Regions from separate parts of the Streptomyces sp. NPDC012510 genome, predicted to be linked through region 1. Evidence: riboswitches for the same ligand, from Rfam matches in the RefSeq annotation. Region 1 holds a riboswitch; the other holds the start of a gene.

Region 1 (5,387 bases):
CCGCCCACCAGCTGGAGCTCGCGCTGTGGCTGGAGGCCGACCGCATGGGCAGCCTGCTGGTCGCGCTCGACCAGAAGAACCTGGACAACCAGCGGGACGTCGTCAAGAACGAGCGCCGCCAGCGGTACGACAACGTGCCCTACGGCACCGTCTTCGAGAAGATCTTCCGCCTGGCCTACCCGGAGGGCCACCCCTACCGGCACACCCCCATCGGCTCGATGGAGGACCTGTCGGCGGCCAGCCTGGAGGACGCCCGCCAGTTCTTCCGCACCTACTACGCGCCGAACAACGCCGTCCTCTCGGTCGTCGGCGACATCGACCCGGACCAGACGCTCGCGTGGATCGAGAAGTACTTCGGCTCCATCCCGTCGTACGACGGCAAGCCCGAGCCGCGTGACGGCACGCTCCCCGACATCATCGGCGAGCAGCTGCGCGAGGTCGTCGAGGAGAACGTGCCCGCGCGCGCGTTGATGGCCGCCTACCGACTGCCGGAGGACGGCACGCGCGCGTGCGACGCGGCCGACCTGGCGCTCACGATCCTCGGCGGCGGCGAGTCCTCCCGCCTCTACAACCGGCTCGTACGCCGTGACCGCACGGCCGTGACGGCCGGCTTCGGCCTGCTGCGCCTGGCCGGCGCCCCCTCCATGGCCTGGATGGACGTGAAGACCTCCGGCGACGTCGAGGTGCCGGTGATCGAGGCCGCCGTCGACGAGGAGCTGGCCCGGTTCGCCGCCGAGGGGCCCTCGACGGAGGAGATGGAGCGCGCCCAGGCCCAGTTGGAGCGCGAGTGGCTGGACCGGCTCGGCACGGTCGCGGGTCGTGCCGACGAACTGTGCCGCTTCGCGGTCCTCTTCGGCGACCCGAAGCTTGCCCTCACCGCCGTCGACCGTGTCCTGGAGGTGACCGCCGAGGAGGTCCAGGAGATCGCCAAGGCGCGTCTGAGGCCCGACAACCGCGCGGTGCTCGTCTATGAGCCCGTCGCCGACGAAGAGGACGGCGAAGAGGACGCCGCCGCGGCTCAGGCCGACGAAACCACCGACGAGAACGAGGAGTCGGCGAAGTGACCGAGCTCGCGACCATGGACTTCCACCCACAGCCCCAGGCCGGCGAGGCCAGGCCCTGGGCGTTCCCGGCGCCCGAGCGCTCCACCCTGGACAACGGCCTGACCGTGCTGCGCTGCCACCGTCCCGGCCAGCAGGTCGTCGCCGTCGAGGTGCTCCTGGACGCGCCCCTGGACGCCGAGCCCGCCGGCCTGGACGGCGTGGCCACCATCATGACCAGGGCCTTCTCCGAGGGGACCGACAAGCACTCCGCCGAGGAGTTCGCCGCAGAGCTGGAGCGGTGCGGTGCCACCCTCGACTCGCACGCCGACCACCCCGGCGTACGCCTCTCCCTCGAAGTGCCCGTGTCGCGGCTGGCGAAGGCGCTCGGCCTGCTCGCCGACGCCCTCAGGGCACCCGCGTTCGACGACAGCGAGATCGAGCGGCTCGTGGCCAACCGGCTCGACGAGATCCCGCACGAGACCGCCAACCCGGGCCGCCGGGCCGCCAAGGAGCTGTCCAAGCGGCTGTTCCCGGCCGACTCACGCATGTCACGCCCCCGCCAGGGCACCGAGGAGACCGTTCAGGGCATCGACTCCGCGGCCGTACGCGCCTTCTACGAGAAGCACGTACGCCCCGCGACGGCCACCGCCGTGGTCGTCGGCGACCTCACCGGCGTCGACCTCGACGCCCTGCTCGGCGAGACCCTGGGCGCCTGGACCGGCTCCCCGGCCAAGCCGCGCCCCGTGCCGTCGGTGACCGCCGACGACACCGGACGGGTGATCATCGTGGACCGGCCCGGCTCCGTCCAGACACAGCTGCTCATCGGCCGGGTGGGCGCCGACCGCCACGACCGGGTCTGGCCGGCCCAGGTGCTCGGCACCTACTGCCTGGGCGGCACCCTCACCTCCCGCCTGGACCGCGTTCTGCGCGAGGAGAAGGGCTACACCTACGGGGTGCGCGCCTTCGGCCAGGTGCTGCGCTCCGCGCCCGACGGCTCGGGCATCGCGATGCTCGCCATCAGCGGCTCCGTCGACACGCCCAACACCGGGCCGGCGCTCGAGGACCTGTGGACGGTGCTGCGCACCCTCGCCGCCGAGGGCCTGACCGACGCCGAACGAGACATCGCCGTTCAGAACCTCGTCGGGGTCGCCCCGCTCAAGTTCGAGACGGCCGCGGCCGTGGCGAGCACGCTGGCCGACCAGGTCGAGCAGTACCTGCCGGACGACTACCAGTCGACGCTGTACCGCCAACTCGCCGCCACGGGCACGGTGGAGGCCACCGCGGCCGCGGTGAGCGCCTTCCCGGTGGACCGTCTGGTGACCGTCCTCGTCGGTGACGCCGCGCAGATCGAGGAGCCGGTGAGGGCCCTCGGCATCGGCGAAGTCACCGTCGTACCGGCCGAGTAGAACGCCGAGCGGAACCTGGCCGCGAGCACGCGGGTTATGGGGCCCTGGTGACGAAAGAGTCACCAGGGCCCTCGTTTGTCCGTATTGATGGCGGAGGGCGCACGTCTGCCCTGTGGCGTACGCCTCAAAACCCGTGATGCGTTTGTTATTTCGCAGACGGCCCGCTTAGCGTCGGTCCGGCTGTTCGTCAGCAGTTCGCCGCAGCCGCGGCACCGGACAGTCATCGCCGAGTCCCCGCATGGCGCGAGCCAGGGGAGCCGGGGACCCACCGCAGTCCCTGGGGTGAATCGGGTGCCCTTCGCGGAGCGACGCGAAACGGGGGGCAGCCGTAGGAGACCTTCCTGCTCCGAACCCGTCAGCTAACCCGGTAGGCGAGAGGGAAGGAAAGGACCAGCCACTTCATGGCGTTCACCCGCGCCCCCGGGAAGCACCGCCGCCCCGGCCGTGCGAAGCGCGCGACCACGAGGAACGTGGGCGTCGCCGCTCTCACCACCACCGGTGTCATCGGCACCCTGGCCGCCCCCGCGCTCGCCGCGGAGGAGCCCACCGCCGAGCAGACCGGCCTGAACCAGATCATCACCCTCGGCGACACGGTCGCCGACCAGGTCGACGCCCAGGCCGCGGCCCAGCAGCAGGCCGCCGAGGTGGCCGAGGTCAAGAAGAAGGCGCAGGAGGAGGCCCGCAAGGCCGCCGCCGAGAAGGCCGAGCAGGAACGTGCCGCCGCCAAGGAGCGCGAGGAGATCAAGGCCCGCGCCGCCCGTGCCGCCGAGCGCGAGCGCCTCAACTCCTATGTGGCCCCCATCAGCGGCTCCTACATCTCCACCGGCTACAAGGCCGGCGGGGCCGTCTGGTCCTCCGGCAGCCACACGGGCGTCGACTTCCACGCCGCCTCCGGCACCGCCGTCCTCGCGGTCGGCTCCGGCACCGTCGTAGAGGCGGGCTGGGGTGGCGCGTACGGCAACAACATCGTCATCAAGATGAACGACGGCACCTACACCCAGTACGGCCACCTGTCGTCCATCGGCGTCTCCGTCGGCCAGACGGTCACCCCCGGCCAGCAGATCGGCCTCTCTGGTGCGACCGGCAACGTCACCGGCGCGCATCTGCACTTCGAGGCCCGTATGACGGCCGAGTACGGCTCGGACATCGACCCCGCCGCCTATCTGCGCTCGCACGGCGTGAACGTCTGACGCGTCGCTCAGTTCCTCGCGGGAGGCCCCGGCTCACGAGCCGGGGCTTTCCTCGTTGTGCGTACTCCGCCGTGGCTCCTGTCGCGAGTGACACACGTCGGAGTGAGGCACGTCGGAGTGAGGCACGTCCTGAGCGGCGCGCCTCCTGTCCAAAAAATATCCATGGATTCCGGCCCGCCATCGGAAATTCCGGCTCTCTGCAATAGAGTCGCTGGAACACACGTCAATCATCGACGTTTCACGGGGATTAAGGCGGAGGTCGGTCATGCGTATTCCGGCGCACTCGGTATGCACGGCTATTCGCGACGACATCGTCGCGGGTGTCTACGAGCGCGGCAGCCGCCTCACCGAGGAACTGCTCGCCCGCCGGTACGGCGTCAGCCGGGTCCCCGTACGCGAGGCGCTGCGTACGCTGGAGGCCGAAGGGTTCGTGGTGACCCGCCGGCACGCGGGCGCGTGTGTGGCCGAGCCGACCGAGCAGGAGGCCGCGGACCTGCTGGAGATGCGGATGCTGCTGGAGCCGCTCGGTGCCGCCCGCGCCGCCCAGCGCCGCACGGAGGCGCATCTCAAGGTGTTGCGCGGCCTGGTGAGGCTGGGGCAGGAGCGGGCCAGGAGGGGCAACAGCGAGGATCTGCGCTCGCTGGGCGGCTGGTTCCACGAGACGCTCGCACAGGCGTCCGGCAGCCCCGCGCTGACCTCGACCCTCGCCCAGTTGCGGCACAAGATCGCCTGGATGTACGCGGTCGAGGCGCCGGCCAACCCCGCGGAGTCCTGGGCGGAGCACGGCGGCATCGTGGACGCGGTCGCGCGCGGCGACAGCGAGCGGGCCAGGACGATCACCGCGCTGCACACCGAGCGCGCCACCGCCGCACACCGGCTCCGCTTTCCCGCCGGGCCGGGCGGGGCGGAGCGACCCGATCGTGTGAGGACTTCGCAACACCCCGTAAACATGCCGAGCCTGCGACATTAACACGAGAGCCGTATACAAAGAGAGCAGAAATTCGAGGGGCATTTTTCCGCTGCCCGCAGAACGAAAAGGAGAAGGGCCCGCCCGGTAATTCGGACGAGCCCTTCGAGTGTGTGCGGGAGGCCTTTCAGGCCTTACGGGTTTCCCGCTTTCGTCGCCGGTTCGCTCAGACCGTCTCGGGGAGCTCCTCGAGCCCCTCGGCCACGAGCTTCGCCAAACGGTCCAGCGCGATGTCCGCCCCCTCGGCGTCGGAGGCGAGCACGATCTCCTCGCCGCCCTGGGCGCCCAGGCCCAGGACCGCCAGCATGGAGGCCGCGTTGACGGGGTTGCCGTCGGCCTTGGCGATCGTCACGGGGATACCGGAGGCCGTGGCGGCCCGGACGAAGATGGATGCGGGGCGGGCGTGGAGGCCCTCGGCCCAGCCGACGTTGACGCGGCGCTCAGCCATGTGATGCTGCCCTTCAGGTGTCTCGGGTGCTGCAGAGAGGTCTAGACCGGTTGTCTAGACCAGTTTCCCATATGGGGCGACGCACCGGAACGGGCCCACGGCCTGACCACGAACCGGCTGTCGCGCTTGTGTTGTGCTTCTGTTGTGCCTCCCCAGACTGCCCCGCGCCGCTGTCGGACGCGAGCCGTACTCTGGGGCTCATGCAGACCTCGTCGGACCGGCACGAGTACCCCGCCCACTGGGAGGCCGACGTGGTGCTGCGCGACGGCGGCACCGCACGCATCAGGCCCATCACCGTTGATGACGCCGAGCGTCTCGTCAGCTTCTACGAGC
Region 2 (5,387 bases), on a different contig from region 1:
CATGTCTCGGCCGTTCTGCGGAAGTTGCAGCTGTCCAACCGTCACGAGCTGACGAGGTGGGCGACGGCTCGACGCCTGGTCTGACAGCCCTCGCCCACTGTGCCGGGGCGGCGGGCTCACGTCGTCGCAGTCGTGCGAGCCGGCGACCGGCCGCCGTTCGGTCGTTCGGTCGTTCGGTCGTTCGGGAGGGGAGAGGCGAACAGAGCCGATGGGCAATGGCTTGCACGGACCGATCTCCCCGCCCGCTCAAGCCACCCGCGTAGCCCCCGCGAACGGCATCTCGTCGAGTGGGGCCACGCGTACCGGGGCGGACGGGTTGGGGGCGTGGATCATCTGACCGTTGCCGATGTAGATGCCGACGTGGCTGATGCCGGAGTAGAAGAAGACGAGGTCGCCCGGGCGGAGTTCGGAGCGGGCGACGCGTCGGCCTGCGTTGATCTGGGCGTAGGTGGTGCGGGGGAGCGAGATGCCGGCCGAGCGGTAGGCGGCCTGGGTGAGCCCGGAACAGTCGAAGGCGTTGGGGCCGGTGGCACCCCAGACATACGGGCTGCCGATCTTGGTGTAGGCGTAGGAGACGGCCGCGGCGGCGCGGGAGTCGGAGGCATGGACGGTGGCGGGGGAGGCCGGGCCGGTGAAGTCACGCCGGGACGAGGCGGAGGTACGCGAGGCGCGCCCCGGGGCGCCGCCGGTGGTGTCGAACCGTGCCCGGTCCTCGGTGCTGAGCCGGTCTAGGAGCTGTCGCGCGGTGGTCAGTTTAGAGGTGACGGTCTTCTTGTGCCGTTTCAGTTCCGTCTGACGGGTCTTGAGCGTGCCCAGTTCCACGCGGGCGGCTCCGCGCAGCCGTTCGATCTCCAGCAGTTGCTTCCGCACGCTGGACACATCGGCCGCCTGACGGCTGCCGACCCGCTCGACGAAGGCGGCGCCGTCCAGGTACTGGTCCGGATCGGTGGAGAGCGCGAGCTGCCAGGAGGGATCGATACTTCCGCTCCGGTACTGCGCTGCGGCCAGGGAACCGAGTTCGTCCCGCGCCGAGTTGAGTCGATCGGTCCGGCGGGCGGCCTGGTCGCGCAGTTCCTCGAGGTTTTCCTGCGCCTTGTCGGCCTTCTCCTTCGCGCCGTTGTATTTCTCGGTGGCGACCTCCGCCTCCTGGTACAGCTTCTCCACCCTCGCCTTGACCTGCTCAGGCGTGAGCTGTGGATCGGCGTGCCCGGTGCCGTCGAAACCGGTCGCGGTCGCCGCGCCCGCGAGGGCGACGGTCGCGGCCGTGCGGACCGTTTGGCCGCCGAGCGAGCGCTGTCTGGGCTTGCGGTGCGCTGCCACGTGGACTCCATGTCCTCTCCGTACGACCGCCGTCCGTTGTACGAACATCGGTCTGTCCGTACGGACCGCCTGGGGGAGCGGTTACGCGTCCGGCGGCGGCCCGCACAGGGGGAGCGGGACGCCGCCGGACCTTTCTCGGCGGTGGTGTCCGACTGCCGCCCCTGGCCCGGGCGGCGGTGGGGAGCCGGTCACCTGCTGGAGGACGGTAAACCTGGCTGCGGCGGCCCGGTGGGGTCTTGTACGGAACTGGCTTGCACCGACCGGGAGGTGACCGTATGTGACCGCGATCCCTTCCCGCCGTCGCTGACTTCACGCTGTGCGATGACCGATGCGGGCATTTCGGACCGGGCGCAGGTGCGGCGGTGCTATAGGGCGCATATATGCAAGATCGGTACGGGTTTTCGGCGGCCGCCCCGGTGCCCGACCGAAGGCGCCCCTCTCATTAGGCTCCGCCCATGGACGTACTCATCCACCTCTTCGTCGCCCTCCACATCATCGGCATCGCCTCCCTGCTCGGGGGCTTCCTCACCCAGATGAGGGCCATGGGGCAGGGCACGGCCCGCTTCGTCCCGGCGATGCTCCACGGCGCGCTCGTCATGCTGGTCACAGGCGCCGTCCTCGTCGGCCTGAACCAGGCCGACGACCAGCCTGTCGACAACATCAAGATCGGCGTCAAGCTGGCGCTGCTGATCGTGATCCTCGGACTGGTCTACGTCAAACGGGACGAGGGCACGGTGGACAAGCCGCTGTTCGGGCTGGTGGGCGCGCTGACCACCGCGAACGTCTTCATCGCGGTGCTCTGGACCTGAGGGCTCGCACGGCGTGAGCCGGGGGGCAGGAGCGTCGCCGAGCCGTGCCCCCGTCGGCTACGCAGGCCGCACCACGCTGTGGATCGACGACTCCCCGTCGTAGAAGACGGATTCCTCGCGGACGTACGTCCCCGGCTTCGGGGCGTGGATCATCATGCCGTTGCCGATGTAGAGGCCGACGTGGCCGATGTTGTCGTAGAAGAAGATCAAATCGCCGGGCCTGGCGTTGGCGAGGGAGACCGTGGTGCCGGCGTCGACCTGCTCGTAGGTGGTGCGGGGGAGGTCGACGCCCGCGGCCTTCCAGGCGGCCTGGGTGAGGCCGGAGCAGTCGTAGGAGCCGGGGCCGGTCGCGCCCCAGACGTACGGCTTGCCGATCTGCGCGCGGGCGAAGGCGAGGGCCTTGGCGGCTTTCGAGGCGTAGGTGGAGTCTTCGGCCGGGGTGGTGCTCTCGGTGCCGGCGGAGGGTTCCTCCTGGGTGGCTCCCGTGGCTCCCGTAGCCCCCTGAGCCGTCCCCGTGGCCTCCCGGGGCGCTGCTGTGGTGGCCCCCTGCGCCTCCTGGGCTTCCTGGGTCGTCTGGGCTGCCGCCTGCTGCCGTGCCAGTTCCCGCGCCTTGCGCTCGGCCTCCTCCTGCTCCCGCTGTTCGATCGCGGCGAGCCGGGTCCGCTCCTCGGCGGTGAGGGTGGACAGCAGTTCGCGGGCCTCGGCGAGCTTCGCCTGAACCTTGGCCTTGCCGGCCTTGAGTGCGTTCTGTGACTCGGTGAGCTGGTCGAGGCTGTCGGTCGCCTGCCGGCGCTGTTCGGCCGCCTCGGCCTGCTGCGTGACGTACGCGTCCACGGTGCCCTGCTGACGGTCCGTCAAGCGGTCCATGAGCTGGGTCTGGTCGAGGTAGTCCTGCGGGCTGTCAGCCAGGAGCAACGACGCCCCGTCGGGGGCGGCGGCGCCCGTGCGGTACTGGGCGGCCGCGAACGAACCGAGTTGCTCCCGCGCCTCGTTGAGCTTGTCCGTGCGCTGGGCGACGTCATCGAGGAGGGTTTCGACCTTTTTCTTCTGCTTGGTCGTCCTCTCCTTTGCCGCGTTGTAGTTCTCGGTCGCCGACCCGGCCTGACGGTAGAGGTCGTCGACCTTCTTCTCGACCTCCTCCAGGCTCGGCTTGTCGTCCGTCGACGGGGCGGCGGTGGCCGTCTGGGAGAGCAGGGCCACGGAGGTGAGGGCGGCCGTGGCGAGCGCGGGCGTGCGTATGCCCGCGCGCGTCCGGCCGGCCGGGCGCGGCTTGCGGTGCGCCATGGTTCGGCGACTCCTTCCGTACTCCGCCTACCGAGTTAGCTGTCGGGTTCGGGCGCATGCTTTCGGAAGGTTTGCCCTACGACCCTCGCCGCGGGCGGCGGTCGGGTCGATTCACCCCGGAGATCGGTGGGTCCCCGGCTCCGGCTGCCACGGGAGGCGTGCCGGACTCGGCGGGGCCGTGCGGCCCGGCGAGGTTCGCCGGTTGGGTCGTACGGCCTGTCAAAACGCTAGCCAACTCGTGTGGTCCCTGTGAAGGTTGATGTTCGATATGCCCGATACGTTTTCGTGACCTTAGCCTCTTCGGCGCGATAGGCGATACGCTCGATCGCTCGGCGTCGCGACATGGGCACGGTGCGTATGCGGTGCGGACTTCCCGGGGCGGCCCCGCGCTGTCAGTGCGGGCGCCTAGACTCGGACAGCGATGAGCAGCCTCTTTGACGACAGCTTCCTGGCGGACCTCCAGGCCCCCCGCGGCCACGCGGAGGAGCCCCCGCCGCCGCCCGAGGACGATCACGTACCGGAGTCGATTCCGGACGATCTGTTCGGCGGGAAGTTCGACGTGCCGCCCGACCGGGACGCGTACTACCGCGACGGCGCCCCCCGCCCCGCCCTGGACGCGGCGGCGCTCCTCGACGGGCTGAACGAGAACCAGCGCGCGGCCGTGGTGCACGCCGGCTCCCCCCTGCTCATCGTGGCCGGCGCCGGCTCCGGCAAGACCCGTGTGCTCACCCATCGCATCGCTCATCTGCTCGGCGAGCGGCAGGTCCACCCGGGCCAGATCCTCGCGATCACCTTCACCAACAAGGCCGCGGGTGAGATGAAGGAGCGCGTCGAGCACCTCGTGGGCCCGCGCGCGAACGCGATGTGGGTCATGACCTTCCACAGCGCGTGCGTACGGATCCTCCGGCGCGAGTCGAAGAAGCTCGGCTTCACGTCCTCCTTCTCGATCTACGACGCCGCCGACAGCAAGCGGCTGATGGCGCTCGTCTGCCGTGATCTGGACCTGGATCCCAAGCGCTTCCCGCCCAAGTCCTTCAGCGCCAAGATCTCGAACCTGAAGAACGAGCTGATCGACGAGGAGGACTTCGCCGCCCAGGCCTCCGACGGCTTCGAGAAAACCCTCGCCCAGGCCTACGCGCTCTACCAGTCCCGCCTCCGTGAGGCCAACGCGCTCGACTTCGACGACCTGATCATGACGACGGTCAACCTGCTCCGCGCCTTCCCGGACGTCGCCGAGCACTACCGCCGCCGCTTCCGCCATGTCCTCGTCGACGAGTACCAGGACACCAACCACGCGCAGTACGCCCTGGTCAGGGAACTGGTTGGCACCTCCGAGCACCCCGCCGACGTACCGCCCAACGAGTGGGACGTGCCGCCCGCCGAACTGTGTGTCGTGGGTGACGCCGACCAGTCGATCTACGCGTTCCGCGGCGCGACCATCCGCAACATCCTCCAGTTCGAGGAGGACTACCCGAACGCGACGACGATCCTGCTGGAGCAGAACTACCGTTCCACGCAGACGATCCTGTCCGCCGCCAACGCGGTCATCGAGCGCAACGAGTCCCGCCGCCCCAAGAACCTGTGGACCAACGCGGGCGCGGGCGCCCAGATCACCGGCTACGTCGCCGACACCGAGCACGACGAGGCCCAGTTCGTCGCCGACGAGATAGACCGGCTGACGGACGCGGGCGAGGCGAAGGCCGGGGACGTCGCTGTCTTCTACCGCACGAACGCCCAGTCCCGTGTCTTCGAAGAGGTCTTCATCCGTGTCGGCCTGCCCTACAAGGTCGTCGGCGGCGTCCGCTTCTACGAGCGCAAGGAGGTCCGGGACGTCCTCGCGTATCTGCGCGTCCTGGCCAACCCGGAGGACTCGGTCCCGCTGCGCCGCATCCTGAACGTGCCGAAGCGCGGCATCGGCGACCGTGCCGAGGCGATGATCGACGCGCTCTCGCAGCGCGAGAAGATCAGCTTCCC

The links. Region 1 has a riboswitch for cyclic di-AMP ahead of ACFY9I_RS24515 (peptidoglycan DD-metalloendopeptidase family protein). Riboswitches for the same ligand answer to the same signal wherever they lie in the genome.
Region 2: another riboswitch for cyclic di-AMP. It lies ahead of ACFY9I_RS14235 (NlpC/P60 family protein); the one in region 1 lies ahead of ACFY9I_RS24515 (peptidoglycan DD-metalloendopeptidase family protein).

The regions. Positions count from the first base shown of each region.
Region 1 covers NZ_JBIBEN010000013.1:143,750-149,136, reverse strand. Annotated here, with positions in the region: gene ACFY9I_RS24525 (insulinase family protein) at 1-1,064, shown strand, start outside; gene ACFY9I_RS24520 (insulinase family protein) at 1,061-2,449, shown strand; cyclic di-AMP (ydaO/yuaA leader) riboswitch at 2,664-2,838, shown strand; gene ACFY9I_RS24515 (peptidoglycan DD-metalloendopeptidase family protein) at 2,851-3,639, shown strand; gene ACFY9I_RS24510 (FCD domain-containing protein) at 3,905-4,609, shown strand; gene ACFY9I_RS24505 (HPr family phosphocarrier protein) at 4,773-5,054, opposite strand; gene ACFY9I_RS24500 (GNAT family N-acetyltransferase) at 5,255-5,387, shown strand, end outside.
Region 2 covers NZ_JBIBEN010000006.1:347,951-353,337, forward strand. Annotated here, with positions in the region: gene ACFY9I_RS14220 (LuxR C-terminal-related transcriptional regulator) at 1-84, shown strand, start outside; gene ACFY9I_RS14225 (NlpC/P60 family protein) at 247-1,320, opposite strand; gene ACFY9I_RS14230 (hypothetical protein) at 1,776-2,129, shown strand; gene ACFY9I_RS14235 (NlpC/P60 family protein) at 2,187-3,413, opposite strand; cyclic di-AMP (ydaO/yuaA leader) riboswitch at 3,422-3,582, opposite strand; gene pcrA (DNA helicase PcrA) at 3,835-5,387, shown strand, end outside.